4 regions of the Acinetobacter chenhuanii genome follow, and region 3 is predicted to be linked to each of the others. Evidence: predicted binding sites of a transcription regulator. Region 3 holds the regulator's gene; each other region holds the start of a gene.
The links. The regulator PhoB, encoded in region 3, activates phosphate uptake and scavenging genes when phosphate is short. The targets are predictions, from matches to a motif close to TGTCATNAANCTGTCATAA.

Region 1: a site for PhoB is predicted at 4,365-4,383, ahead of ABLB96_RS12185 (porin). Genes of this name have one in related genera too.
Region 2: a site for PhoB is predicted at 3,434-3,452, ahead of ABLB96_RS14425 (NAD(+) kinase). Genes of this name have one in related genera too.
Region 4: a site for PhoB is predicted at 5,066-5,084, ahead of ABLB96_RS07485 (inorganic phosphate transporter). Genes of this name have one in related genera too.

The regions. Positions count from the first base shown of each region.
Region 1 covers NZ_CP157428.1:2,558,628-2,566,466, forward strand. Annotated here, with positions in the region: gene ABLB96_RS12145 (isochorismatase family protein) at 1-221, opposite strand, end outside; gene ABLB96_RS12150 (class I SAM-dependent methyltransferase) at 313-1,080, opposite strand; gene ABLB96_RS12155 (cell envelope integrity protein TolA) at 1,284-1,658, opposite strand; gene ABLB96_RS12160 (hypothetical protein) at 1,836-2,060, opposite strand; gene ABLB96_RS12165 (hypothetical protein) at 2,551-2,751, opposite strand; gene ABLB96_RS12170 (GFA family protein) at 2,878-3,303, opposite strand; gene ABLB96_RS12175 (YARHG domain-containing protein) at 3,570-3,839, shown strand; gene ABLB96_RS12180 (HIT family protein) at 3,858-4,271, shown strand; gene ABLB96_RS12185 (porin) at 4,526-5,632, shown strand; gene ABLB96_RS12190 (YidB family protein) at 5,740-6,330, opposite strand; gene ABLB96_RS12195 (DUF6231 family protein) at 6,430-6,891, opposite strand; gene ABLB96_RS12200 (DUF2797 domain-containing protein) at 6,931-7,800, shown strand.
Region 2 covers NZ_CP157428.1:3,017,114-3,024,952, forward strand. Annotated here, with positions in the region: gene ABLB96_RS14405 (dicarboxylate/amino acid:cation symporter) at 1-132, opposite strand, end outside; gene ABLB96_RS14410 (glycosyl transferase family protein) at 632-1,627, shown strand; gene ABLB96_RS14415 (hypothetical protein) at 1,666-2,073, opposite strand; gene ABLB96_RS14420 (YeaC family protein) at 2,136-2,408, opposite strand; gene ABLB96_RS14425 (NAD(+) kinase) at 2,405-3,313, opposite strand; gene mrcB (penicillin-binding protein 1B) at 3,499-5,895, shown strand; gene ABLB96_RS14435 (tetratricopeptide repeat protein) at 5,916-6,467, shown strand; gene ABLB96_RS14440 (thiamine phosphate synthase) at 6,490-7,392, opposite strand; gene hemP (hemin uptake protein HemP) at 7,529-7,699, shown strand; gene ABLB96_RS14450 (ATP-binding protein) at 7,765-7,839, opposite strand, start outside.
Region 3 covers NZ_CP157428.1:411,095-418,933, reverse strand. Annotated here, with positions in the region: gene ABLB96_RS02105 (rhodanese-like domain-containing protein) at 126-974, shown strand; gene asd (archaetidylserine decarboxylase) at 971-1,822, shown strand; gene ABLB96_RS02095 (alpha/beta fold hydrolase) at 2,072-3,268, shown strand; gene phoR (phosphate regulon sensor histidine kinase PhoR) at 3,338-4,696, opposite strand; gene phoB (phosphate regulon transcriptional regulator PhoB) at 4,706-5,416, opposite strand; gene ABLB96_RS02080 (TetR/AcrR family transcriptional regulator) at 5,672-6,343, opposite strand; gene ABLB96_RS02075 (SDR family NAD(P)-dependent oxidoreductase) at 6,540-7,373, shown strand; gene ABLB96_RS02070 (MATE family efflux transporter) at 7,431-7,839, opposite strand, start outside.
Region 4 covers NZ_CP157428.1:1,543,792-1,551,630, forward strand. Annotated here, with positions in the region: gene ABLB96_RS07470 (hypothetical protein) at 1-929, shown strand, start outside; gene metH (methionine synthase) at 982-4,668, opposite strand; gene ABLB96_RS07480 (hypothetical protein) at 4,760-4,963, shown strand; gene ABLB96_RS07485 (inorganic phosphate transporter) at 5,131-6,762, shown strand; gene ABLB96_RS07490 (D-serine ammonia-lyase) at 6,932-7,839, shown strand, end outside.

The DNA.
Region 1 (7,839 bases), 1.7 Mb from region 3:
TCTGCTGTGCCTATATCACCATCATTTTGAAGAAAAATGATAGGTGCCTTCGCCAAACGCGCTTTAGATATTAAAGTATTAATTGCCAAAAGAAGTTGTTTTGATGCTGGAACAGCTTCATTGCCTGATACAAAAGCTTTTTGTACATCCACTACAATTAAAGCATCAACTAAGTTATTGTGAATTAAAATTTTTATCTCCTCACGGCTTAAACAGCCCATCTCATACGAACTTTATAAAGATATGAGCAAACTATTTCAAAGTCTTTAGGTTATTAAAGATTTTTCATATTTCATACATCTTGAATTAAAACTAGAAAGCTATCTTTTTAAATACAAAATACCCGACCTTACTTTCAAAGCTTCCGTCTTTTTGGATGTTAAAATATTTTTTTACTATATCTGATGCATTTTCTTGAAGATATTTAAGCGTTTTTATTTGATCTTCGGGAGTTTTCATACGTTTTACCCAACTCTCAAACTCTAATATTAGTGTTTGCTTATCCAAGGCCGTCAATTCAAAACCTGCATCTTCTATAAAATAAACCCATTCTTTAATGCTGTAGTTTCTTACATGACTCGGGTCGCGAATAACTTCTAGAGTCTGCAAAAATGTATCTAAAATAGGAAAGCTTGAGCTAATGATATCGACAAAAATGACTGTACCATTAGGTTTTAAAACACGGTTTATTTCTTTCATTGCTGTAGGTACATGCTGCCAATGATGGGCAGAGTATCGGCTAATAATTACATCAAACTGCTCATCAGTAAAAGGCATATCTTCGGCAATACCCTGCTGTACAAAGATATTCTTTATTTTTCGGTCATTTGCAGCTTTTGAAACAGTGTCGAGCATTTCATGAGATAAATCATAAGCAAAAACAAGATCGGCGTAGTTAGCAACGTTATACGCTACGTGTCCACCCCCACAACCTAAATCTAAAACTACGGCATTTGAATATTTTTCAAGTTCCTTAATAAATTTATCAAACTCAACTCCTTCAGAGTGAGCTTTACTATTTAAATAACTTAAAGACTTATTTTGATACTGTTTTAAATTTATCTCATGTTGGTTAAACATTGCTTATCCCTCTTCTCCAATCAGCTAAACATAAAAGAAAAGGTAGATAAAAAATAATGATTAGTTTTTAAATAATTAATAAAATAAAGTTATAAATAGATTTGATATATTTTTAAAATTAAAGGTGAGCCCACAATAGCTTAAAAAAAGAAACCACCAATTGGTGATTTCTTAAATGAAAGCTTGAGAGTTCTATTTCAACGTTACTTCGCCTGAAATTTGATGTTGAACTTTCTGACCTGTTTTCTTAAGTCTGGATTAGAAGGCATAGTAAAAGGGCTTGCACGCCATATCGCTTTTTCAATGCTTGATTTAAATTTTTGGTCTTCTTTATCCAAGAAAATAATTTGCTCAATCTCACCACTATCACTTAAAAAAACTTTAACGCTTGCACTCATTCCTACCGAAGAAGGTGGAATATCCCAAGTCCGTAAAATTTTTCTTTGATATTCTTGCTTATATTTTTGAGCCTCTAAAAGAATTTTATCATCAGTATTTTTAACTGGAGATAATGATTTAGAGTTAATTGCACACCCACTTAATAAAAATATAGAAGTTAAAATAATGATACTTTTCATTTATAAAACCAATTTTTTCAACGATTAAAATTTAACACTTTGTTTTATTAAAAACTACCTAATAGATAGTTCTTCTATTGAATAGCGATCTCTAAATACGTTCCCAGTTACTTTTATATTTGAGCTCGTCTATAGAACTATTTAGTTTAACTATTCAATCTCTGTATTAAGCACCTTTTAAAATGATATTTTATAACGCGAATTTATATTGGAATGCTCAGGCATATCAGCAATATCTTGTTCAGTGAATATGCCATGTTCAAGTACTTTAGTTCCATTAAATGCCGTATTAACAGGAGTAACCGGTGACTTACTAATATAGTTTTCATCGGCTTTGTGTGTTAACGCTGTACAGCCTTCTAGTCCAAATCCTGTCATCAATATAAATAAAAATTTCTTCATTAAATTCACCAATAGTTATAAAAATCATACAATCTAACAAACTGAGCTTTAATTGTCACATTTTTACAACGCTGTAGGGCAAGTGAAAACTTAGAGGAATGTAAACTAATTTGCATAAATTGTTAAATTGTGTAAAATACCTAAATAATTTAACGATATGTTTTCACTTATGGTTTTTCTACTTTTTTTAGTTTTATTATTTACATTCGTACTTCTTTTAAACGTTCATTACAAACAATAGAAGTCCTTATCTGTCATTCATCCTGGATGCATGTCCTTTTATTTAAAAATAAAAATTTATTGCATAAACTTAAATTGGCTATTTGAGCCTATAGTTTTATAAAAATAAAAAAAGCCCGCTTTGTAAGCAGGCTTTACCCTTTTGATTTTTTGCGCTGATCATTCAGGACTTTTGCTGTTTGTAACAGCGTTCGGATATTACACTTATACTTAAAAATTAAAAAGACTAATGTTATTTAAACTGATGTTTTTACTCATCAACTTCGATTGGATCACCATCTTCAGGACGAATATGTCGCGTTCCATCATCGGCAGGATCAACACTAGACCCATCTTTAGTAATTGAGTTGTACATTTCATCCTCTTTTTTATCATCCGTGAATTCTTCATCTTCAAAATCAAGAGGCTCGTCATCATCTTCAAAATTTAGAGGCTTTTCTTCATCTATCATGTGAACCATCCTTCTTAAACTATGTATTTTCATGCTCAAATAAACGTGAGACATATTCAACAGCAAACACATAACATTTATGTAACGAATGCTTAATAACTATTAAAAGACAAAAAGCTAAATGAGTTATTTAAAATACTTGAGGAACTCGTCCATCACTGGCAAATGGGCAAAATTTTCATGAGCCTCACCTAATACCACCCACTCATGTTTCGATTCTATACAAAAATTAAGCTTTAAGACTGGATTAAAAGGTTGTTCCAGCAGTCCAAGTGGTATCCACATATAGTTTGTACCATTAATTTTATTGGGTACTGGGGAACCACAACTACTACAAAATGATGAAGTAAAACCAGTTTCCTTTTTATAGCTCTTAATATATTGATTGCCTACCAACCAGTTAAACTGGCTATCTATTACCAAAGTCGCTGCATTCGCTCCCGTACCAGTTTGTTTACGACATAAGCTGCAATGACAGTGATAAACTGTTTTTATTTCACAAGATATAGAAAACCTGACTTGATTACATAAACAAGAACCGATGTTACTCATATAATGTATTTAATTCATTATTACTTAAGCTTTTAATAATGACTTTAAACGTTTGTTAAATATATATTTAAATTGTTTAATATAAAAAGAAATGCAATCATTTGATTTAAAACAAATTTTAAAAAAGATCTTGATATATAAAGCTTTTTTGTATTATAAGATAAAATATGACTTTAAATCACGCTTGAGTAATTAATAGTCATTGAAATATTGGGAATAAACCTTATATTGAGTACAGGTTCATACCTTTAACTGAGGAAAAGCTCATGAATAAATTATTGGTTGCAGTATTTACTGGAATGGTAAGCCTTGCCGGTTTCAGTGCTCAAGCTGCAACACCTGAGCAAGAATGTCAAAAATTGCAAGACGATTACAATTTGATTTATGCATCAAAAGGCTTTTGTTTTAAAGACCAAGATGCTAAAGAAAAATATGGTAATGAAAACTGTCATACGACTAAGCCAAAATTCTCTGATAAAGAGCAGCAACGTCTAGACGCAATTAAAGAACGTCAAAAAGAATTGAAGTGTAAATAGTATTTAAAGGAATAATACATGGCATATGATGATCAAAATATCTTCGCAAAAATTTTACGTGGAGAACTTCCAGCGATAAAACTCTATGAAGATGATCAAGTTCTAGCTTTTATGGATATTATGCCCCAAGCCGATGGTCATGCATTAGTTATTCCAAAAACTCCTGCAGAAACTTTACTTGATTTACCACCTGAAGCGGCAGCCTATACTATTCAGATTGTGCAAAAAATTGCTAAAGCAATGGAAACTGCATTGAATCTAGATGGAATTGTACTCATGCAATTGTCAGGTGCCGCAGCTGGACAAACCGTCCCTCATGTTCATTTTCACCTAATTCCTACAAATGTTCACCAACTAGGTAAACATGCTGCACAATTAGGAGATCAGGATAAAATCAAAGCATTAGCTGAAAAAATTAAAGAAGCACTTTGATTTTAAGAGATAAAAGCGGAGTTTAGACTCCGCTTTTTTTATTTAAAAAGTGTAATAAAAACAAGAATAAATAAAGTATTTCTAATTTTTAATTGTCATAAAACTGTCACTTCTTCTTCACTCCTTTGTCACAAAGTTTACAGATACTTCTTAGCAAGTTGGTGAGCTTCTGTAACTTTTTGTACACAAGTCAACTACAAAATAATTAGTTAACAGGCATATGCCATTTTTAAAATACTTTTGGAGAAATCTCAATGAAGAAATTGCTACTCGCTGCCGCAGTTGCAACTTTGAGCATAAACGCGGTGCAAGCAGCGCCAACTTTGTATGGCAAACTGAATGTTTCTATTAACCAAGTTGACAATAAAAATTTCGATGGGAAAAGTGACGTTACTGAAATTAACTCAAACGCTTCTCGCATTGGGGTAAAAGGCGAAGAAAAATTAACTGACAAGCTATCTGCTGTTTATTTAGCTGAGTGGGCAATTGCTACTGATGGTTCAGGTTCTGATAGCGACCTTAGCGCTCGTAACCGTTATATCGGTTTAAAAACTGATGGTGTTGGTACATTAAAAGTAGGTAAATACGATTCTTACTTTAAAACTGCTGCTGGTAATAACCAAGATATCTTTAATGACGATACACGTTTAGATATTACTAATATCATGTACGGTGAAAACCGTTTAGATAACGTAATTGGTTTTGAATTAGACCCTAAATTATTAGCTGGTGTAACTTTCAACATCATGGCTCAAACTGGTGAAAGTACTACTGATAATAAACCAGGCGAAACTGGTAAAGACAGTAAAAACAACGGTTTTGACTCTGTATCAACTGCACTTGGTTATGAAAACAAAGACCTTGGCTTAGCAGTTGCTGCTGCAGGTGACTTCGGTATTAAAGGTAAATATGCGGCTTACGGTCTAAAAGATATTTATACAGACGCTTACCGCGTAACAGGCTCTTATGACATCGCAAAAACAGGTCTTGTAATAGGTGCTTTATGGCAACACGCTGAACCTACTGATCAGTTAACTGCATATGGTCAAACATACAAAGCAGATGGAACAGTTGATAAAGCTGGTAAAGCTTACCGTGATTTACAAGAAGAAGCATATTCAATAACAGCTGCTTATAAAATCCCAAATACTAAACTTAAAGTGAAAGCAGAATATTCTTCTGCACAAACACAAGTAAGTGGTTTAGCAGATCGTACAATTGATTTGTACGGCGTAGGTCTTGATTACCAAATCAATAAACAAGCTCGTTTCTACGGTATTGTTGCTCAGCAAAAACGTGATTGGTTGAGTGATAACGACAAACAAACTGTTGTTGGTACTGGTATCGAATATAACTTCTAATCAGTTACATTCAATTCAGATATAAATAAAAGGGCTTCTGCCCTTTTATTTTATTGTACCAGCTAAAAAAGCCGATATAAAAATGATCGGCTTTTTTAATTTATATCTTATTTTAAAAAACCACTCACAAGATTCATGACATTTTGAATGTCTTGATTTGCCTCTTGATGGTCTGTATCAGCACCTTGTGGGGTAAGTGAATCAATCACTTTTGGTAGAACTGTCGCAATTGCACCATAAACTTGCTCTTTCGGAGCCTGAGCTTGCTCTGCAACTTGTTCAATATCTGCTGGATTAAAAAGACTTTGTAATTGCTGAGTCGGAACCTCACTATTACTTTGATTTGGGTCAACCCAACTTTGAACTTGATTGCCTAAACCAGCGCCTTTTAATTTTTCAAGTGCGGCCTGTAAACCACCTTGTTGTTGAACCCAACCTAAAATTAAAGGAACAACTGCAATTAATAAACTTTGTACCCCGCCACCTGCTTGAGGTGCGCTATTGTTCCCAGTCACTTGGCCTAATACCGAACCTAATACACCACCTAGACCACCTTGAGTACCAGAAGAAGTATTACCACCCATTTGTCCCAATACAGAACCTAAAATTCCACCTAAACCACCTTGACCTGATGCTTGCTGGTTCCCACCTAAAGCTTGCTGAGCCAAAACTTCTACAATATTGCTTAAATTTGTCATGAGTAACTCTTATGTATGGTTTATACACGAGCATACGCGTTTTTTTGTTAAGACAGCAAAAGCGAAATTGTTAAATTTTGAAAGAGATTAAATAGTCTTTTACCAACGAAATTTGTTCCAGTTTTCCGGGTTTGCCCAAAATTTTGAATTAAACCAGTCTGGAACATGTTTGTAGGTCAAGATATTAAATTGCCATAAAGCGAAATCACTATCATGTGAAGTTTTATCGATGAGTTGCGTGAACCCCAAAGAACGTAATAGCTGTTCATCACTGCGTTTGCTTACCACAACAATTCGTTTTGCTAATAAATCTCTTAACTTCACTAATAATTGTGATTTATGTACATCGCTAACGCTTTGCATTTCATCTGTATCAAACAATACAAAACCTAAATCATAACGCTGAGTAAAAGGCAGACTTAAAAGCTCAGTTACGGTAAAATAGTGCCATTGAATTGCGTTATTCTGGTCAATTTTCTGGCCAATACAAAGTGCAGTATGAATAGGCTGTTCGTTTGATAAATCGTCTAGCATAGAAGTGATGACATTTTGTTCAGCCATAACTGCAACCCTTAATTGAAAGATGTGAGTTTAAACTTTATGGAACTACAAGGCATTTGCCATAAAATGCATGCAGGCCTAAAAGATGCTAGTGTAACTGATCAACAGACAACCAAGGCAAATGTTGAATACAAATTTGTATTAGACCGTTCAGAAATTGATCTTCCTTTTAATTTAGGACAAGAACTAGAAATCGAATGGACAGGTAATATTTATTGCACATCTTGTGGCACCAAAACACCGAAGTCCTATTCTCAAGGTCACTGTTTTAAATGTTTTAAAACGAAAGCTGAGTGTGATCTTTGCATTATGAAACCTGAAACATGTCACTATCATTTAGGTACATGTCGTGAAGATGACTTTGCCCACAGTGTATGTTTCCAACCACATATTGTGTATTTGGCAAATTCAAGTGCTTTAAAAGTAGGAATTACCCGCGTTAGCCATATGCCAGGTCGCTGGCTAGATCAGGGAGCAACTCAGGCTTTACCTATTTTAAAAGTTGGATCACGTCGTTTATCTGGTCAACTTGAAACCATGTTTGGTTCCCTAATTGCTGATAAAACTGACTGGCGTAAACTTCTTAAAGGTGAAGCTGAACCTTTAAATATGGTTGAGCAACGTGATCAATTAATTGAAGAGTTTGCACCTAAAATTCAAACTATACGTGAAGAGTTTAGCCAAAATCTTGAATTTAACGAGACAGTTGAATTACTAGAAAATGAGTTACCGCGTGAGTTTGTTTACCCAGTTGAACAATATCCTGAAAAAATTAAGTCTCTAAACCTAGATAAAACACCAAAAATTCGTGGTGTATTACAAGGTATTAAAGGCCAATATTTAATTTTTGATATTGGTGTTATCAACATTCGTAAATATACGGGTTACGAACTGATCGTACGTGCATAAGTAGATTTAAAAAGCCCCTAAAAATGGGGCTTTTTCATT
Region 2 (7,839 bases), 1.2 Mb from region 3:
ACCTGGAATATGGTGTTCGACACCATTAACAATTTGCGTGGTACTTGGCGAGAAATGTCCTACCAGAACACCCGCGATAATCGCAATAATCACTTGAAAATAAAGTGATTTATAAATCGGTTTTTTAGCCATAACTTTACTTCAATCTATATTTCCAAGTCCGTTGGAAATATCAAAATGAAACGTCTATTCTTTACGAATACACAGCCCTAACCTTTCACATAAACACCGCAAAAGGGAAATGGTTTTTTGGGAACAAAAAACCTTCCTACTACCTCAATGAAAACAAAAAGCTGTTTTCTAAAACAGGAGAATACCTGAAGTTTCCAACCACTTTGAGTAGCTAGAAATAACCTCTTACTTTTTCAATAAAAAGCTGAAGATATAGGAGAATCACAGAAAATTATGATATGAGTGCTCAAAAAAGCACATGAAAGTTTACTCGAATTAAATAACGATTCGGTTAATTTTTTGGCTAATACGCACAAAAAACACTCATGCAGCCTTAAGACTTTAGTAGGAGAAACACTTTTGATATTTTTTCAGCAGCTTTTTATGTCATATTGATAAGTACTTGTAGACATTTCATTTTGAGCTGCCTACCCCCTTATTTTTACTGTTTTGAATTGCCATGAATACTAAACGTAATATCTATAAAGATGCTGAACATCCCTTTGCTCAATATGTCCGTATTTTAGGTAAGGGGAAAACGGGTTCTCGCTCACTGACCTATGAAGAAGCCTATCAAGCTTTTACCATGATTTTAAAAGGTGAAGTTCTGGACGTTCAGTTGGGTGCCTTTTTAATGCTGCTTCGTGTTAAAGAAGAGTCCATTGATGAACTTGCAGGCTTTGTTCAAGCGACTAAAGACCAGCTTAACTTTCAGCCTTTAGACGTTGACTTAGACTGGTCATCGTATGCAGGTAAACGTAAACATTATCCATGGTTTTTACTGGCTGCCCTGACACTTGCTCAGCATGGTTATAAAATCGTTATGCATGGTGCATCAGGTCATACGATTAACCGAGTTTATACGGAACAAGTTTTACAATATTTGGGTTATCACATTTGTCATTCTGAACAAGATGTCCGCACCCAATTGGCAGAACAAAACTTTGCTTACTTACCATTAGATGTAATTTCACCTGTTTTAAGCGATTTAATTTCTTTAAGAAATGTGATGGGCTTACGCTCACCTATTCACACTTTGGCTCGTTTAATTAACCCGTTTAATGCTAAAGCCACCTTACAAGCAATTTTTCATCCCGCGTATAGAACCTCGCATCAGCATAGTGCGCTTCGCTTAGGCTATCAAAACAGTGCTGTCATTAAAGGTGAAGGCGGTGAGTTTGAACGCAATCCAGATGCCAAAACACTCATTTGCGGCATTAAAAATGGTGAACTCTATGAACATGAGTTACCTAAGCTCACACCAGAACGTAGCCCAATTGAGGAAGAGTTAGACTTAGCAACGTTTAAAGCTGTCTGGCTTGGTCTGCAGCATCATGAATATGGTGAAATGGCAGTAACAGAAACCATGGGTATTGCGTTATATACCATGGGTGTTGTTGCTAGTTTTGAAGAAGCAATGGATAAAGCCAAAGCGTTGTGGAATAGTCGTTTCTAAAATACGAATGACCAAGGTTATATCGGATAGCCTTGGTTTTAAGGCTCAACATAATAAAAATCTGGCCAGAATGGATATTCCTGACCTGAAGAATGAATATTTCTTAGTTTCAAGTGATCACCTATTTTGATTGTAATGTTATTAGAATCGTAGGAACCCGAAAGATAAGCATCTCGTTGTTGACCAATAAGTGTCTTACAATATAAATGATGCGCTTTGATCTTTTGAGAGCTTCGTATTGTTTGCGACTCCAGCACCTGAATCCCAATCAATAACATGGGATAACCGTCGTTCTTTATACTGGTATATTTAGCTTGAGGTGAAGTGTATTTCTGACTCGCAACAACCTTCACATTGAGTAAACATTCAATGGGTTGTTTGGCCAGTGCAACACCACTAAACATTATGAGAAATAATAGCACGCAAACAGGTTTTAAACATTTCATATGATTCTTTATTATATTTTGATAAACATAAAAAAAGCCCAGTAATCACTGAGCTTCCTAAATTAAACAAAACGAATCGGTTTAAATTCAGGTTCATGCTTGTGATGATCATCATCACACTCTTCACCCTCTTCTTTCGTTCCACGGTCAATATACCCACTGCGCTGTTCTTCTGGTAAGTTCTTTAACTCCCAAGCAATCACAGCTTGCATACAAGTCTCACGCTGCTCTTTAGTTAAAACAACGCCATTTGGCCATTTACCAATTTCTACTGCTGTTTTTAAACGCTCGACAATTTCAGGGTTTAAAACAGATAGCATTTGTTCAATATTCATGATTCATCTCTTTGAAAAGACTCAAAATCTTGGTTCCAACCCAGTTTGGTACGACAAGCCATATAGAAATCATAACCAGGTGGGTGTAATAAACTTAATTTAAATGGATGTTTACGGATGTGCAAACTATCGCCAACATTGAGGGAGACACTGTGTTGACCATCTGCGCTCACCATCGGTAACACACGATTTTCGCGAATGACGATTTTAATTTCACTTTGCCCACCCACAACAATTGGGCGAGAAGATAATGTATGGGGGTGCATAGGCACTAATGCAATAGCATCCATACTCGGATGTAAAATTGGGCCACCGCCCGATAATGCATAAGCAGTCGATCCAGTCGGCGTCGAAACAATTAAACCATCACTATGCTGACGGTAAACATATTGACCATCAATATTGAGTTCGAAGTCAATCATGTGTACTGACTTACCCGAATGCAGTACAACGTCATTTAATGCAATCGCATCATAAATGACTTCACCATTGGTACGTACTTCCATTTCTAACAAGAAACGGCGGTCAAGCTGGAAATGACCTTGTAACACCTGATCAAGCTTAAAAATGGCTTCTGAAGGCTTAATATCAGTTAAAAAGCCTAAACGACCACGGTTAATACCAATGACAGGTGTATTATAACGTACTAAAGCTCTGGCAGCATGAAGTAACGAACCGTCACCCCCTACTACAATTACCAGATCAGCAACCTCACCTAATAGATGGCGACTGACGACTTGCGCATGATCATAGGGCACTAATTCGGCAGTTTCCTGATCAAAAATGGGGTTTAGGCCTAAACTTAGCAAATGGTCATGAATTAAACAGAGTGTTTCTACAACTGATGCTTTATCTGGTCGACCAATTAACCCGACGTTTCTGAAGGACTTATGTGAAATTTGCACGAATGAGTAAGCTCCGCTGCGATTCTACGCTATCATAACATTAACCAGATTAATTTAAAAAAACATAACAACAAGATACTGTAAAATTCAATCTAAGTTTTCCATTTATTCACAGTTTTATCATTGCAAATTGATGACAAGCTATCGCATCATTAGCGTATTGTTTAGGGTTTTATCTCATTTATATGAAGTTTGAACGTGGTATCGGTTTCTTTGCACTAATTTTTTCCATTTTGGTCATTGGTGCTTTTATTGCTCTTAGTATCTATCTGATTCGTTTAGATAATATTATCCGTGAAAAATTTGAAGGACAACGCTGGGATATTCCTGCCAAGGTATTTGCTCGGCCTTTGGAAATTTATAATAATGCACCCATCACGCAAGCAAATTTCACCCAAGAATTAAAATTATTAGGTTACAAAACTTCAAGTAATTATGACAAGTCAGGAACCTATGTTGCTCAAGGTAGCAACATGTATGTACATACACGTGGTTTCGACTATGGTGATAGTGTCGAACCTGAACAAGTATTAGAACTCAGTTTTGCCAATGACCAAGTTACGGAAGTACGTACAACTAAACCTTCTTCAACTGGTGTTGCGCGTTTAGAACCCTTATTGATTGGTGGGATTTATCCTCAGCATAATGAAGACCGCGTTCTCATCAAACTCAACAGTGTTCCTAAACCACTGATTGAAGCTTTGATTTCTACAGAAGACCGCAACTTCTATCACCATCACGGTATTTCAATTCGCGGTACTGCTCGTGCATTAGTAAGTAACGTGACTGGTGGACGTCGCCAAGGTGGTTCAACCTTGACCCAGCAGTTGGTTAAAAACTTCTATTTAACACCTGAACGAACTTTAAAACGTAAAATTAATGAAGCGCTCATGGCTTTACTCATTGAGTTGCACTACAGCAAAGATGAGATTTTAGAAGCTTATTTAAATGAAGTAAATTTAGGCCAAAATGGTAACTATTCAATCAATGGTTATGGCTTGGCGTCACAGTTTTATTTTGGTTTACCACTTCGTGAATTGAGTGTTGCTCAACAAGCCTATTTAGTTGGATTAGTACAAGGACCATCGTTATATAACCCTTGGAAAAACCCTGAAGGTGCAAAAAATCGCCGTGATACGGTATTAAATAATATGCGTGTAATGGGTTATTTAACTCAAGCAGAATATGAAACTGAAATTGCACGCCCTCTAAATGTTCTAAGTAAACCAAGCTTAGGTCCTGCAAAATTCCCTGACTTTTTAGATTTGGTACGCCGTCAGTTACGTACTGAATATCAAGAAAGTGATTTAACAAATCAAGGATTACGTATTTTTACGACCTTGGACCCAATTGCTCAAACTCAAGTTCAAGATGCATTTAAAGCATCTGTAGAACGTCTTGCTCAAAGCAACCCTGCTCGCCTGAAAAACTTGCAAGGCGCTGTTCTCATTGCTCATCCTGAAAATGGTGAATTGATTGCAGCGGTCGGCTCAACTCAGGACTTTACCGGTTTTAACCGTGCCTTAGATGCAAAACGCCAAGTTGGTTCATTATTAAAACCAGTTATTTATTTAAGCGCAATGGAGTCAGGACGTTATAACTGGGCAAGCCAAATCGAAGATGCGCCAATTAGTGTCCCTGTAGATGGTGGCAAAAGCTGGACACCAAAAAACTATAGTGGTGGTGGACATGGCGTAGTGAGTTTAAGTGAAGCCTTAGCAAACTCTTATAACCTTTCTGCAGTACGCTTAGGTCAAGAGTTTGGACTGTCTACATTTACCAACAACTTAAGAAAATTTGGTGTCGATTCACCAATTCCTGCCTACCCTTCTATTTTCCTTGGTGCAGTTAATATGTCACCAATGGAAGTACTTAGCATTTATGAAAACTTTGCTACAGGCGGCTTTAAATATCCAACTCGTGCGATTCGTTCAGTCGTAGATGCCAATGGTCGTTTGCTTGATCGTTATGGCCTGAATGTTCAACAAACGATTGATCCAGCCGTGGGTTATATCATGAACTATGGTCTACAACAGGTCATGTCTTCAGGTACAGGGCGTGCGGCATACAGCAGTTTGTCTCCAGCTTTAAAATTGGCTGGTAAATCAGGTACAACTAACGATACACGTGATTCATGGTTTGCAGGTTACTCTGGTAACCATGTGGCTGTTGTGTGGTTAGGCTTGGATGACAACAAAGTGACTGGTTTGACAGGTTCATCTGGTGCATTACCTGTATGGATTAATGTGATGAAACAATTACGTCAAACACCAGTAAATCTACGTCAGCCAGACACTGTACAGTGGCAGTGGATTGACCGTGCATCAGGTGATTTATCGGCACAAGGTTGTGAAGGGGCAATGTATATTCCTATGCTAATGCACACTGTTCCTCACCGAGCTACTGCATGTGGAGCGCCTCATTATCAAGTTGACCCAACATACGCACCACAAAGTGATAACACAGCACCAGCTTCTCAGCCGGATAATAGCGACAGCTATATTCGTGAAAGTGAAAACCAGATGCAACAAGATCTGTCGAATAACTCTCACGTAATTTCAAGTGGTAGTTATAACAACTAAGCGTTAACAGGAAATAGGATATGTTAAAGAAAGGTGTTTTTTATATTGGTGCTGTACTTATGGTCGGCTGTACTACTTTACCTGATCATTCAACCCCAAAAGAGAAAACACCACCTGTTGCTGAAAAAAAGAATGTTGAGACGCCATCTGGTGTGAAAATTACACCTTATGATCATCCAGACATTCAACGAAAAAGTTTACAGGTGATTGTACCCCAGCAGAAAAAGCCTCAACGCTTTAATGAGGATGGAAGCCAATTACCTGCTTTTAAAACTTTAATGCAAAAAACTGAGCAAGCCTACAAAAACCAGCAATGGTCCGAAGCTGAACGCTATGCGCTTCAAGCACAGCGTTTAGCACCACAAGCAGCTGAAACTTATTTATTTCTTGCACTCAGTGCAAATCATAAACAGCAATATTCTAATGCTGAGTCTCTTGCAAGACGTGGTTTAAGCTTTGCTCAGAGTCAAGCGATGAAAAAACAGCTTTGGCTCACTATTTTAAAAGCTGGTCAACAACGTAATAATCCAAAAACTGTTCAAGAAGCACAGCAAGCATTAAAAGCACTCTAGCTTTTAATGCTTTTATTTTTCATTAAAAATTACGAATACCTGCTAAGCCATATGCACCATGTTGCTGTGCTATGGCTAAATCATCAGGACTCATTCCACCTAAAGCAAATACCGGAATCTGGCATTTCTCGATTAAATCGGCTAAGCGCTCCCATCCTAATGCGGTTGCTTCTGGATGAGTCTCTGTTACTTTGACAGGACTTACAAAAACGGCATCACAACCAATTTGCTGAGCATGTTGTAAAGACACCGCATCGTGACAAGCAGCAATAAAACGTACTCCTACCTCTAAATCACCTTTATGCAAGCTCATTAATTGGGACTGTTTAAGATGAACAGTCTTTATATGATTTTTTAAATCTGGTTTTAACTTTTGCCAAACATCAACATTAATGATTAATTTTGAAAGCTGATCTGTATTTAAAAGAGCTAATTTTTCTAGATCTGCCTGATCCAAACTATCTTTTTCACTTCGCCAATACAATAAAGTTTCATCATTTTCAGCTAAAGTCAGTGTGGAACTAATTTTAATAAAATGTGGCCAATACAATCTTTTTATGATGTCTTTATTGGCTTTCGGGAAGTTTAAGTGAAGTAGCTGTTCACGTGTGTACCACGTCCAAGGTTGATGAATAAGATTTAATAACTCATCTGGCACATAGCTATGAAATAGATGAAGGTTGACAATAATGTCATCATATTCATGGTGAATATAATCAAATTGATGCCATTCTTTTAAACCAATACCGACTTCTTCATAAATCTCACGGCGACATGCTTCTTCGGGTATTTCACCCTGCTCAACTTTGCCACCAGGAAATTCATGCTTTCCACTTTGATGCTGCTGTTCGCCACGCCATCCGACTAATATTTTTCCGCGATGAATTAAGATGGCTATTGCAACATCGACTACCGGTTTAGGCATTTTTCTACTCACTCAAGTTTTTCACAAGTGTAAGCAAATTTTATCAATTTATAAAATTTTTAAAATCTCATTGACAGATCTATTCGATAATGATTATCATTTAAATCGTTCAAGAATATACCACGGAGCACAACAAATGAACGCACCTTTTAGCTTATTTACTCGTAACACTGATTCAGCTCATACCTTACCAATGCTACATTCTAACAACCTATTTGCATTAGGTCGTGAAATCCGAATTATGCATGCTGGCGAGGAATACCGCTTACGCCTTACTCGCAACAACCGTCTTATTTTAACTAAATAAATACGAGCCTCGCGTTTCAATAATATTCGTGGGAAAACAAAAAATGGATAGCATGGGCAACCATGCTATTTTTGTATTTCACGATTAAAAGGCAGTGTCACTTCAACTTTTAAACCACCTTGGCTTGCATGCATAAATTT
Region 3 (7,839 bases):
AAGCACTTAAGGCTTGAGAATGTTTATATCTGATTTTTTGCTAAACGGTAGCAGAAAATCAGAGTTTGATAGATATAAGCTTATGCTAATATGAAATTAAGCTGGTATAAAAAGTAACCATGACGATGACATCCCCAGATTTTAAACTCGATTTATTAATAGAAGCAGAAGAGTTGGTGCCTTATTTAGGCAATGAATATATTCGTGTTGTAGATTTGAGCCGTGCATCGGTTTATGAGCAACTTCATATTCCTCATGCAATTCACTTACAGCCTAAATGGTTGGTGGCTCAACATGAAGAAGCCACTGGTATTTTGCCCGATGAAGCAGGTTTACAAGCGCTGATTGAAAAATTGAATATTTCGCCAAATCACCATGTGGTGGTCTATGATGATGAAGGTGGTGCATGGGCTGGGCGATTAATCTGGAACTTACATTGCTTAGGATTTACCCGTACCAGTTTAATTAATGGTGGTATTCATGCATGGTTAGGTGCTGGTTTACCAACTACGGCTGAGGTTGAAAAACTACCTCAAGTTGATGATTTAATAAAAATTGATTTGTCTCATGCTGCTCAGTTCCGAGTGAACTATGAGGAGCTACGCAAACAGGTTGAACAGGAAAATATTCAACTGTGGGATTGTAGGACGATTGATGAATATAGTGGTGTTCGTTTAGCGGCTCGACGCGGTGGTCACATTCCAAATGCACTCCATTTTGAATGGAGTACTGCACTTAATCGTCAAAATCATCTAAAATTGCATCCGCTTGAACGCACACGGCAGCGTCTTGAACAACTTGGGTTCGATTTAAAACAACCTGTAGTCGTATACTGCCAGTCACATCACCGTTCTGGTTTGGCCTATATTTTGGCTAGACTTTTGGGTTGGGAAGCAAAAGCTTATGATGGTGCGTGGAGTGAATGGGGCAATCGCCTCGATAGTCCTATCATTACTGGAGAAACGCCGTCTTGAGTTTTACATCTCGCTTAAAAAAAGAATTATTTATTAAGGCACAAAATCTTGTTCCTCAGCATCAGTTAAGCCGTGTGGTGGGTAAAGTTGCTGCAAGTGAAAATCCAGTATTAAAAACTGCGGTTATTCATGCATTTAAAACCAAATACGGCATTGATTTATCGATTGCTGAGCAAAACAATGCTTTAAAATATAAGTCTTTCAATGACTTCTTTACTCGTGCATTGAAAGATGGCGTGCGTTTGGTTGATGAAAATGCCGATAGCATCGTGTCTCCAGCAGATGGCGCAATTTCTCAAATTGGTAAAATTACTGCTGGCGAAGTTTTTCAGGCAAAAGGCCAAAGCTTCTCTGTAGAAAAATTAATTGGTGACCCACAACTTGCTCAACCTTTCCAAGAAGGGGAGTTTGCAACAGTTTATCTTTCTCCACGTGATTATCACCGTGTTCATATGCCATTTTCAGGAACATTAACTGAAACTTTATATGTACCGGGTGAGTTATTTTCAGTAAATCAGGTGACTGCTGAAAATGTACCGGGTTTATTTGCCCGTAATGAGCGTATGGTTTGCTTGTTTGATACTGAACTTGGCCGTATGGCTGTTGTGTTAGTGGGTGCTATGATTGTTGCTGGTATTGAAACTGTGGCAACAGGCAAAGTAAAACCTTCAGGTCGTATCGAATTACAGCATCATCAATTGAAGCTTGAGAAAGGTGCTGAGCTTGGCCGTTTTTATTTAGGTTCTACCGCAATTATTTTATTTGAAAAAGATAAAATCGAATGGGAAAAACGCTTTAAAGCCGAGTCAGTTGTCGTCATGGGCGAGCGTATGGGCCATACGATTTAACTTATAAATCAGATTTAAAAAGAGAGCATTTGCTCTCTTTTTTTTATTTATATTTTTCTAGTTGCCATGATATTTATTTTGCGTGGTTTGGCATTTCCATGGTTAAAGGCTAGATTTAGTGGGAATAGTGATCTATTTTGGTATGTGAGTTCTTTCATTTGCCTCTTGCTCGGTTCTTTGTATGCAATAGGGGCATATTTTTTATAAATTCAATTTGAAATGATGATTAGAAAGTAGAGGAGTAATCCCTTGAGTAAAAAAAGTAATTCTTTTCTAAAAATTTTATTTAGCAGCGTTTGTTTAGTATCAGGTTCTGCTATGGCTACTCCAATTACAGATGTAAATAAGCAAATTGTGAGTGAAAAACCGGGTTCAATACTGTCTATAGAACAGCAAGACGTGACGAGTTTATTTCCTCATGCAGATCAGCGCTTGTTGGTAAATTACCGTAGTCGAGGTGTGAATGGTGAACCGATCGTCACATCGGCTTTCATTTTATTGCCAAAAGGAACACCGCCAAAAAATGGCTGGCCGATCCTGGCTTGGGCACATGGTACGACCGGAGTTGCCGACACCTGTGCACCTTCGGGTGACTATGTAGGTGGTCCAGTTCATTCCTATCAAGAAGTTGCTTCAAAGGCTTTAGATTCTTGGCTTGCACGAGGCTATGCCGTAGTCGCACCTGATTATCAGGGACTGGGTACACCGGGTGCACATCCTTATATGAATGCCAATAGCCAACTGCATACAGTCGTAGATGCCGTGCGGGCATTACATCTGCTTAAGCCAAAAGATTTTAGTAAACAATGGTTTGTGATGGGGCATAGCCAAGGCGGAGCTGCTGCTATTGCCGTGGCAGCCTATGGACAAAAAGATGCACCCGAACTGGATTTAAAAGGGGCGATTGCTCTTGCTCCCGGCGGCTATCAATATGAAGGCATTGCAGAATATGTACTGAGCAATCCAAGTCCTGACCCAAGTGTGGCTGCGTTTTTCCCGATTGTTTTATTGGGTGCGCAAGCAGCAGAACCAAGGATTGTTCCTGAAAATTTAGTCAGCCCTGAAATGAACACTGTGCTGACTCAAGCACGAAGCCGCTGTTTATCTGAGCTTCAGTCAGACTTAAAACAATCACCTGCGAGAGTATTTCGCTCCGATGCAGATTTAAAGCCTCTTTTGACTTATCTTAAAAAACAGTCGATTGAGAATATGGTGCCGACTGTTCCTTTAATGATCGTGCAGGGTTCTAAAGACCATTTAGTTGATCCGAGAGGCACATATGCTTATTACCAACAGTTATGTAAATTAAAAAAACCAACCATTTATCAAACGATTGATGGTGGAGATCATCGGGATGCATTACGTCAAAGTAATACTTTCGCTACCAACTTCTTAAACGTTATAGAGAAAAATCAGATCAAGTCGTATTGCTCGACTTCTAAATAAACAGAATGTGAATATCACAAAAAAGCCGACTTTTTATGAGTCGGCTTTTATCTATGAAAGGGGCTAACTTTAAGTCATGTTGTATAGTCTTTCTTTTGGAAAAACTGCGGTAAAAGTTGAACCTTCATTTTCTTTAGATTGCACGTCTAAATACGCGCCGTGTTGCATGAGTACGTGTTTTACAATCGCAAGACCTAAACCTGTACCACCTGTTTGACGACTACGGTCACTGTCTACACGGTAAAAACGTTCGGTTAGACGTGGCAAATGTTTTGGGTTAATTCCAATGCCTGTATCTTGCACGCTGAAGTAAGCATGATCACCATCGTCGTGCCAACCAATGGTAATGGTTCCGCCTTTTGGTGTGTACTTAATGGCATTGGTAATTAAATTACTAAACGCGCTGGCAATTTCCATGTCAGAACCAATTAAGTCACAGTGACTATCAATATGTAAATTGAGCGTGTGACCATAATCGGCATTGTAGGCCTGAGCATCATCAAAGAGTTGATTCATGAGGCTCGGCATTTCAATAATCTGATTTTTCGCAATTTTCTTATTATTTTCTAAATTTGATAACAGCAGTAAATCATTAACCAACGCATTCATACGCTTGGTTTGCGATTGCATTTGGTCAAATGCGCGTTTCCAACGTGGACTAATATCTTCTTGATCGGTAAATGTTTCGATATAACCACTTAGTACAGTTAACGGGGTACGAAGTTCATGCGAAATATTATCGACAAAGTCTTTACGCATTTGTTCAAGGTTGTGCATACGCGTCACGTCATATGCTACGAGTAAACGGCTTTCTCCACCGAACCGTGTGAGTTTGACCTGTACATATCGGTCTTCATCAAAATTCGAGTGTAGCTTGATACCATCCGGTGCCTGATCAATATTATTAAAATATTCAATAAAACTAGGCTGGCGTAAAATCGTTAATAAATTTCGACCACGATCGAGCGGGCTAATACCCAATAATCGCTCTGCGGCTGGGTTCCACCATTCAATTTGATGCTGATCATCAATGAGAATGACTGCTTCAGCAAGTGCAACTAAAGACGATTGAGCGCGGTCAATCAGCCCCACCATTTCAGCTTGAACAATACGTTCCTGACGCTGAGCACGATACACATTAAATAATAATGCCCCCCAAATTCCACTTAGGTTGGGAGGAACATCGTAAGGATTGTTGGCAATCCAATCATTGACCAAATATAAAGAACGCAACTGGAGTGCAAAAAACACCACGAAGGCGATAAAAATACAGCTCCAGAAATACCCAACCCCTAAACCGACTAAACCTGCAATAATCAGGAAAAATAATAAAAGTCGTAAATCCTGTTTAGCAAACGTCCATAAACTACTGTAACGGGAAAGCTTTTGTTCACGTACCTGTTCAGGGACGGGGTAGGGTTCATACATAAATTTTGGTTAACCTGCGGCTAAATCTGCACGTGTAGAGAAACGATAACCTGTACCACGTACGGTCTGAACAAATCGGTCAACACCAAAAGGTTCTAAAACTTTACGTAAACGACGGATATGTACATCGATGGTACGATCTTCAATGTATACATTACCGCCCCATACCTGATCGAGCAACTGGGCGCGTGTATATGCACGTTCCGGATGGGTCATAAAAAATGCAAGTAAGCGATATTCTGTTGGTCCCATATCTAAAATGCTGTTGCCGAAGCTTACGCGTTGGCTTACAGGATCAAGAATTAAACCATTGGCATCAATTGTTTTTTCACCGCTTAATGCATTTGCGCGGCGTAAAACAGCCTTAATACGAGAAACCAATTCGCGGGTAGAGAATGGTTTGGTCATATAGTCATCTGCACCGGCATCTAGACCTTGTACTTTATGGTCTTCTTCACCGCGAGCGGTCAACATAATGACTGGAATTTCTGCTAAGTTTTCATCACGTTTTAAGCGGCGGCACAAATCAACACCACTTACGCCTCCGGGTAACATCCAATCGAGCAAGATAAGCGCCGGACGTTGGTCGACGATAATTTGATGAGCTTGTTTGGCATCTTCAGCCTGTAAACATTGAAAGCCTGCCATGTCCAAAGAAGTATGGATCATTTCACGAATAGGAAGCTCATCATCGACAATTAAAATATAGTCATCTTTCACAGCGTAATACCTTGTAGATTTTAACGGTGAACCGTTTTGTAGTTATGACAGGCTTATTACAAAGATTAATTATGACAATTTCATTGCAGAAAAGTCTATAAAATCGAATGTAGCAATAATTTGTGACAAAAATACGGCAAGCACATGACCAAATGATGACAGGACTGTAAAATTTTTCTTAAAACCATTCAAGGTGTTATGAGCTGACCTTGAGTCGTATCTTTCGATTAAACAGAGTGTCAAAAAACTTTAATATTATTTTGAAACTTTTGCTAATAGCGCTAAGAAAACGATACGGCATGCGGTTAAAACTTGTTCCAGAGACTGTTCAAAGCCGCCCATGACCCATCGAATCGCAATTTGTGTGACATATCCATTTAAGCCAGTTGCAATTAAAGAGAGTTCATTTTCCTTGTGCTGTATTTGTGGCATGGTCAGCATAACAAAGGCTTGAATCATGCGATCAAACTGGGCAAGCGTTTCTTGAATGGTAGCCTGATTATGTAATTCCTGAACCAGTACTGCATCGACATAGACAATACGAGCCAGTCTTGGATCGTCTTTTAAAGTCGTGAGCAGTGCTCTTAAACCAGCGTCCACCATTTTTTCCGGATCTGGTGCTGCCTTAATGACAGCTTGCATCAAGTTCTGCTGTAACTCTTCAATCATTTTTAAAAAGATGGTCTGGAATAAATCCTCACTCTTTTTAAAAGATTCATAAAAATATCGTTCGGTGAGTTTTGCTTCTTGGCAAACATCCTTTACCGTCACTGAAAAAAAGCCAAGGGTTCCATAAGTTGCAATACCGGCTTCAATGAGTTTTTCGCGGCGTGCCTCTTTACGTTCAGAAAGAGATAATCCTTTGAACTGACGTTCTTTACTCACAGCTTTTGTTTTCTTTTTACTGGTTGAGTCGTTTGTCGCCATAACTAAATGGTTTCCTGATTTTTCGGTTTTTCGGCAAATATGGGGCCTATGATAAAGCTGTCAGCACAATTGTGCCAATCTATCTGAAATTACAGTGTACTATATTGACAATGAATATTGTCAAAATTATATTAAAAGAGTCTAAAGTGCACATGCAATGAACCGATTGTGCAAATCGAAAAACAAAGGATGGACAATGAAAAATTTTAAAAACAAAGTCGCTGCAATTACGGGCGCAGGTTCTGGCATTGGGCAACAATTAGCAATTCTCTTGGCGAAACAAGGCTGCCATCTTTCATTGAGTGATATTAATGAAAAGGGACTAGAGAAAACTGTTGAGCTATTAAAACCCTACGGAAATATTAGTGTAACCACTAAAAAACTTGATGTTTCTGACCGTGAAGCGGTAAAGCAGTGGGCACAAGAAACTGTGCAAGACCACGGTGCGGTTAACCTAATTTTTAACAATGCCGGAGTTGCTTTAGGCTCAACTGTAGAAGGTGCAACCTACGAAGATTTAGAGTGGATTGTTGGGATTAACTTCTGGGGTGTGGTTTACGGGACGAAGGAATTCTTACCGTTTATTAAGCAAACTCAAGATGGTCATATCATCAATATTTCAAGCTTATTTGGTTTAACAGCTCAGCCGACCCAGTCTGCCTATAATGCGACCAAATTTGCGGTACGTGGTTTTACCGAATCGTTACGCCAAGAATTAGATATTGAAAAATGTGGCGTAAGCTCGTTATGCGTACATCCGGGTGGTATTCGTACCAACATTGCTAAAGCTGCAAAAATGAGTGATAGCTTGTGTACTTTAGGTATGGATCCAAATAAATCGATTGAAAACTTTGATAAGTTTCTGCGTACCCCGCCAGAAGAAGCAGCTCGTCAAATTCTAGATGCGGTTTTGAAAAATAAACGCCGTTTACTTATTGGTAGTGATGCAAAAATTCTTGATGCATTCCAGCGTTTGTTCCCGACTGGATACCAACGTGCTTCAACCATTGTGACAAAATGGATGAAATAAGATTTAAATTCAAAAAAGCCATCAATTGATGGCTTTTTTTATCAGACTTAAGCTGCTTTAAATCAGAACTTTGATCTTCTTTTTCTTCCAAATAAACTGGTAATACAAGCCTTGAACAATACACAGACTAACAAATGCCAAGGCATAGGCAATCCAGATTCCTTTAAGTCCCCACATTGAACTAAACCAGTAAGCACATGGTATTTCAATAAATAAAATAGCCGAGATATTTAATAGCATTGGGACGGTCACGGTACCACTGGCACGCATAATCGATGCAAAAATAGCACCTGCACCAAAGAATAAAATTGCCCAAAGTACAATAAATAAAAGTTGTTGTCCTAGTACCACCACAGTTGGGTCGGTAATAAATAAAGCCATTAGGTATTTTGAAAATAAATAGCCCAGTGCGATTAGGGTACCTGTAAATAAAAAGTTCATACCTAAAGCCGTGCGGGTAACACGT
Region 4 (7,839 bases), 1.1 Mb from region 3:
ATGAAGATTGTTCAGGTAATACAGAATATAGTTTTGATAATGCTAGCAGACAATTGAATGTAAAATTTAAAAATAACATTAATCAATTATGGAAAGATTATCTAGGGGATTGGGGAAGGGAAAAAGCGTTAGCTGCAAAAATTACAGCTAACTTAGAATTAAAAATTCCCTCTAACTGGATAGCTTTTAATAAAGATAGATTTCCAAGAAAAAGTGGGGTAGGTATCCTAGAATTGGATAATCAACCATATAAATTATCTGATATGAATTCAGATATTGTTGTTTATAAAGATGGAAATAATAAACGCATTGGGAGTGTAGATAAGCTTAGTTTTAAAAGAAGTGATGATAATGTTGATATTGAAATATTTAAACAAAATAATGATAATCAATATACTGAAGATATAATGCTTAATGTGAGAAGTTATAATTTAAAAAATTATGAATCAGATTTTTCTTTTTATGGCTTAATTCCTGCCTCTTCGATCTCATGGGGAGATGATGGAAAGATACTATCTATTAATATACAGAACTTAAACTTATTTGATAAAGGACGAACTAAATCTAGAGTATTAGATTTGGAATATAATATTCCTAGGAATACTTCTAATATTTTAATTAATAAAGAAATATACCCTATTTTACGCCAAAATTATGGTTTCGCTTATGTAGTAAATGATCAGAAAAAATATTCTATTAGTTTAATAGGGCAAGCAGGAGCTTATCCATTGGAATTAATTCAAGAATTCAATGGTCATATTTCAATTGAAACTACGAAAGAAAATGAAAAAATAGTTTGTGGAGATCGTTATAAATCTTGTTTCGGTTTATCTATGGATAATGATAAAAAAACTTTTAGATTTAATAATGTTAAATTAGGTGAAGATGTTTTAAATGGAGTGATTTATATTCCAGGAATTATTGAGTAAATATAATAAAAAATCCCCTTACTCGAGGGGATTTTTTTATTACTATTTAAACTTAAACAATCGAATCATCTAAATTCGGCGCTAACCAACGTTTCGCTTCATCTAGTGTCCAACCTTTACGTTTTGCATAATCTTCAAGTTGGTCTTGAGAGATTTTACCCACGTTAAAATATTCACTTTGAGGGTGAGAATAATAGAAACCACTTACCGAAGATGGCGGCATCATTGCAAAGTGTTCAGTCAGTTTAGTACCAATTTTGTCTGTAGAGCCTAACCAGTCAAACAACACCGCTTTTTCAGAATGCTCTGGGCAAGCAGGGTAACCAGGTGCAGGGCGAATACCGACATATTTCTCTTTAATCAACTCTTCATTACTGAGTTGTTCGTCAGCTTTATAACCCCAGAACTCTTTACGAATGCGTTCATGTAAGTGTTCTGCAAAAGCTTCAGCAAAACGGTCAGCCAATGACTGCACTAAAATTGCAGAGTAGTCATCACCTTTGGCTTTGTATTCATTTGCCAGTTCTTCTGCACCAAAAATCGATACAGTGAATCCGCCTAAGTAGTCTTGTTGCTTACGGTCAGCGCGAATGTAATCTGCCAAAGACAAGTTTGGTTTCCCAGTTACTTTGTCAGATTGCTGACGTAAGTGTTCAAAAGTATGCGTAACATTTTGGCCAGTTTCATCAAATACGCTGACTGTGTCTGCGTCCGTACGCTCTGCAGGGAACATACCAAATACAGCACGAGCATCAAAACGATTGTTGTCGATAATATCTTTCAACATCGCTTGAGCTTGGTTGTAAAGGTCAGTTGCTGCTTCACCAACCACTTCATCTTCTAAAATTTTCGGGAATTTACCTGCCAAGCTCCAAGAAATGAAGAATGGTGTCCAGTCAAAATACTCTACGAGTGTCGCAAGCGGGTAGTTCGTTAAAACTTGTGTTCCCAAAAGATTTGGTTTTGGTGGTACGTAGCTTTCGTCAATTTTAAAGCCATTCTCAACCGACTCTTTATAAGTCAATTTAGCCGCTTTTGGTTGTTTGTTGGCTAAGCGCTCGCGGATCTTGGCATATTCAGCACGGTGCTCTGCAATAAAGTTTCCGCGCATTTCTTTCGAAAGGAGAGTCGTTGCAACACCTACAGCACGTGAAGCGTCGGCAACATAAATCACTGCATCGTTTTGATATTGAGGGTCAATTTTTACTGCTGTATGTGCCTTAGAAGTCGTCGCGCCACCAATTAACAACGGAATGTTAAAGCCTTTACGCTGCATTTCTTTAGCAACAAATACCATTTCATCTAGAGATGGGGTAATCAGACCAGACAACCCAATGATGTCACATTTTTCATCAATTGCAGTTTGTAAGATCTTCTCGCAAGGAACCATCACCCCAAGGTCAACAATGTCGTAGCCATTACAGCCCAGTACCACGCCTACAATATTTTTACCAATATCGTGTACGTCGCCTTTAACAGTTGCCATCAAGACTTTACCTTTAGATTGGCTACCTGTTTTTTCAGCTTCAATGTACGGGTTCAGCCAAGCTACGGCTTGTTTCATAACACGTGCAGACTTCACAACCTGTGGTAAGAACATTTTGCCTGAACCGAATAAGTCACCGACAACATTCATACCATCCATCAAAGCGCCTTCAATTACATCTAAAGGACGTTTAGCTTTGAGGCGAGCTTCTTCGGTATCTTCATCAATATAAGTGGTAATACCTTTAACCAATGCATATTCAAGACGCTTTTCAACCGACTCATTACGCCATTCAAGGTTTTCAGCTTCACGCTGAGCTCCACCTTGCCCACGATATTTTTCTGCAACTTCAAGCAATTTTTCAGTCGCGGCTTGACCAGACTCACCTTGGTTTTGGTTTAAGATGACATCTTCAACAGCTTGTTTTAGCTCGACTGGAATATCATCATAAATTGCCATTTGACCAGCGTTCACAATACCCATGGTCATGCCTTGTTTGATGGCATGGTACAAGAACACTGAGTGAATCGCTTCACGTACAGGCTCATTACCACGGAACGAGAATGAAACGTTCGACACACCACCAGAAATCATAGCGTGCGGCAAGTTTTGTTTAATCCAACCCGTTGCTTCAATAAAATCGACCGCGTAGTTATTGTGTTCTTCAATACCAGTTGCCACTGCGAACACGTTCGGGTCAAAAATAATGTCTTCAGCAGGGAAGCCCACTTCATTCACTAAAATGTCGTATGAGCGCTTACAAATTTCGCGTTTACGCTCAGCAGTATCAGCCTGTCCGGCTTCGTCAAAGGCCATCACAATAATTGCGGCACCATATTGACGGCAGAGGCGGGCTTTTTCGACAAACTCGTCATAACCTTCTTTTAAGGAAATCGAGTTAACAACGGGTTTACCTTGTACGCATTTTAAACCAGCTTCAATGATTTCCCATTTTGATGAGTCAATCATGATGGGTACACGTGAAATATCTGGTTCAGATGCGACAAGGTTTAAGAAATGCACCATCGCATTTTGCGAATCGAGCATCCCTTCATCCATGTTAATGTCGATAATTTGCGCGCCAGCTTCAACTTGTTGCTGTGCAACTTCTAAAGCTTCGGCAAAGTTTTCTTCACGAATGAGGCGTAAGAATTTCTTAGAACCTGTAACGTTAGTACGTTCACCCACATTTACGAAAAGAGAGTCATCATGAATATTAAATGGCTCTAAACCACTTAAACGGCAAGCTGGGACTGTTTCAGGTACTTGGCGTGGTGCAATGTCTTTTACTGCATTGGCAATGGCACGAATATGATCTGGCGTTGTACCACAGCAACCACCCGTAATATTAATTAAACCGCTTTCAGCAAATTCTTTTAGGAAAGCTGCAGTTTGCTCAGGCGTTTCATCATATCCACCAAATGCGTTTGGTAAGCCTGCATTTGGATGTGCTGAAACAAAAGTATCTGCAACATCAGAAATGGTCTTTACGTGAGGACGCATAGCATCTGCACCAAGGGCACAGTTAAAACCAATTGAAAGCAAATCACCATGACGAACAGAGTTCCAGAAAGCTTCAGCAGTCTGCCCTGTTAAGGTACGACCTGATGCATCGGTAATGGTCCCTGAAATCATAATTGGTAATTCACGACCAATTTGTTTGAAGACTTCTTTGACCGCAAAAATCGCCGCTTTACAGTTTAATGTATCAAATACGGTTTCAATCAAAATGATATCAATACCGCCTTCAATGAGTGCATGAGTCGCTTCAATATAGTTTTCTTTTAGCTCATCAAAGGTAATGTTACGAAAGGCAGGGTCATTTACATTCGGTGAAATTGAACAAGTACGTGATGTTGGCCCAAGCACACCTGCAACAAAACGCGGTTTATCTGGAGTTGAGTACTTTTCACAAGCTGCTTTGGCTAAACGTGCTGCTTCACGGTTAATCTCTGGAACAAGATCTTCCATGTGGTAATCAGACATTGAAACACGGGTGCCGTTAAAGCTGTTGGTCTCAATAATGTCTGCACCTGCATCGAGGTAAGCTTCATGAATGCTTTGAATGATTTGAGGTTGTGTTAAAACTAAAAGGTCATTATTACCTTTTAAGTCATGTGCCCAATCGGCAAAACGCTCACCACGGTAGTCAGCTTCTTCTAATTTATGGCGCTGGATCATGGTTCCCATAGCACCATCAATAATCAGAATGCGTTTAGCAAGAAGCGCTTTGAGGGTGGCAAGCGTAGACATAGAAAACCCCGATCTTTATACGAATTTAAAAATGCGGCGCTATTGTAACAGAATAGCAGCACAAATGATGACCTACCAAGGTCATGAGTAAATGAGAAAAATATTAAAAAGAGGAGGCTTTTATGACAAAAAAAGAAGAATTTTCATGAAATATTCATCAAATGATCATGATATTGAAATATTTCATGCTCAATATGCCGAATTATTACAGTTGTCTTGTGTAAAAAGTAGCCATATGGGTCATTTTATATATTTTTTTGCTGTAAAAATAGGCACAAAAGGAGTTAATAATTAATTAATTAAGTTATTGTAATTTAAAAATAAAATAAAAAAGGTCGGGGAAAGGTGCATCAAATGAGGTCAAAATATGAAAAATTGACTTCATCAGGCGGCTCTTTGTCATATAATTGTCATAATTTAATTTAAGAATACAGAGGATTTTATTATCCTCTAACCGTCTGCATGAATTCTAATCTACCCCCTGTTTCGGATTCAAAACTTGCGGCAAACCTGCAAGCAAAATCGACGAATGTACATGTCCCAACACCTAAGTTTTTTATGCCGGTGTTTCTGACGATTATTATTGCAACACTTATTTATATTGGGTTTCAGGTGAGTGCTGATTTAGCACACGTTCCACCTTTGAGCCTTTATTCAGTTATTCTTTTATCTACTGCACTCTTAATTGCATTAGGTTTTGAATTTGTAAACGGCTTTCACGACACGGCTAATGCAGTTGCAACGGTAATTTATACAAATGCTTTGCCTGCGCCAGTTGCAGTGATGTGGGCTGGTTTTTGTAATTTTCTTGGGGTAATGGTCGCAAGTGGTGCTGTTGCTTATGGCATTATTGCACTGCTTCCAGTTGAACTAATCATGAATATGGGCAGCGGTGCTGGCTTTGCAATGGTTTTTGCGTTGTTGATCGCTGCAATTCTTTGGAACCTCGGTACTTGGTTCTTAGGAATCCCTGCTTCTAGCTCTCATACCTTGATTGGTTCGATCTTGGGTGTGGGTATTATGAACCATCTGTTGAGTGCATCGACTGGCATAACAACCAGTGGTGTAGATATGGATCAGGTCATTAAAGTTGGTAAAGCATTATTATTTTCACCTTTAATTGGTTTTGCTTTTGCAGCAATCTTATTCTTGTTGGTTAAAACTATTTTTAAACGCCAATTAGAATTATTCCAGCCACCTGAAGGGAATAAGCCACCACCAGCAATCATTCGTGCAATTTTAATCTTTACCTGTACAGGTGTAAGTTTTGCACATGGTTCTAATGACGGCCAAAAAGGTATGGGTCTCATCATGCTCATTTTGGTTGGTTTGGTACCATTAGCTTATTCAATTAATAAAAACCTCGACACACAACAGGTTCAATCATTCCACCAACTTTCTTCTCAAACTGCTGTTTTGTTAAACCATAATCAGCAAGAATTAACTGATGAGAAAGCGCGTGCAGTTTTAACTAAATATATTCAGACCAAACAACAAACACCTGACGTTGTGCCTGCATTGGCAAGCATGACTGACCATTTAGGTGCGCGTGTTTCTAGCTATAGCAACTTAAAAGATATTCCTGAAGCTGCAATTAGTGAAATTCGTAATGACATGTATTTAAGTACGACTACGTTTAAACGTTTGGACAAAGCAGATGCTTTACCAAAATTAGATCAAACACAGCAAAAGCTTGTGAAAGATTATCGTAGTAGCTTGGATTCATTCTTACAGTACATCCCTAATTGGGTGAAAGTGGCAGTTGCATTAGCACTTGGCCTTGGCACCATGGTCGGTTGGAAACGTATTGTGGTGACTGTAGGTGAGCGTATTGGTAAGCACCATATGACTTATGGTCAAGGTATGTCTGCTGAACTTATTGCAATGAGTACCATTGCAGCGGCAGATGGCTTAGGTATGCCGGTTTCAACAACACACGTTTTAAACAGTGCTGTTGCGGGTACGATGGTTGCAAATAAATCAGGCCTAAATTTCAATACCATTAAGACCATTTTATCAGCTTGGATATTTACTTTACCTGCGACGATCTGTTTGTCAGGTGGTTTATATTGGTTGTTCTTACAGTTTGTATAAGCAGTCTGTTTAAATGTAAAAAGCCGCTATTATTAGTGGCTTTTTTATTGGCATATTTTTAAAAAAAGATCGCTTTTTTCAGGGAAATTCAGTAAAGAATAAATGATTATTGCAAACACTTAGTGTTGAGTAATTAGCTCAAAAAATTACGAAAGGATATAGGACGAAAATGCTTCAACTCGATCAACTAAAACAACAATTTCCACTTATTCAAACATTACAAGATTATCAAGAAACATTTTGGTTTAACCCGAACCGTTATCCTTTAAAAGAAGCTCTGGCAAAAGTTGGACTTACAGAGCAAGACGTAAAAGATGCCGAAGCAAGACTAGAACGTTTTGCGCCTTACTTGGCAAAAGTATTTCCGGAAACTCAAGCACAACATGGAAAGATTGAATCCGAGTTAGTTGAAATTGCAGCTATGCAACAAGCTCTATCTGTAAAAGAGCAAAAGGAGCTTACAGGGAAACTTTGGTTAAAAAAAGATAGTCATTTACCTATTTCAGGTTCAATCAAAGCACGTGGGGGCATTTATGAAGTTTTGGCTCATGCTGAAAAACTAGCAATTGAGGCAGGGCTTCTCAAGTTAGAAGATGATTACAGTAAACTCGACCAAGGCGCATTTCGTACGTTCTTTTCTAAGTACCAGATTGCGGTAGGTTCGACAGGTAATCTTGGTTTATCTATTGGCATTATGAGTGCAAAGCTCGGGTTTAGAGTGTCGGTGCATATGTCTGCCGATGCAAGACAGTGGAAAAAAGATAAGCTGCGCTCACTGGGTGTAAATGTCGTGGAATATGCCAGTGACTATGGGGTAGCTGTAGAGCAAGGCCGTAAGGCTGCCGAGCAAGATCCATTTTGTTTTTTCATTGATGATGAGAATTCGATGACTCTGTTTTTAGGTTACGCAGTTGCTGGCTTACGTTTAAAAGAACAATTTGAGCAAAAGCAAATCAGAGTAGATGCAGAACATCCATTATTTGTATATTTACCATGTGGAGTAGGCGGTGGGCCGGGTGGGGTAAGTTTTGGCCTAAAACTGGCCTTTGGTGAGCATGTTCACTGCATTTTTGCGGA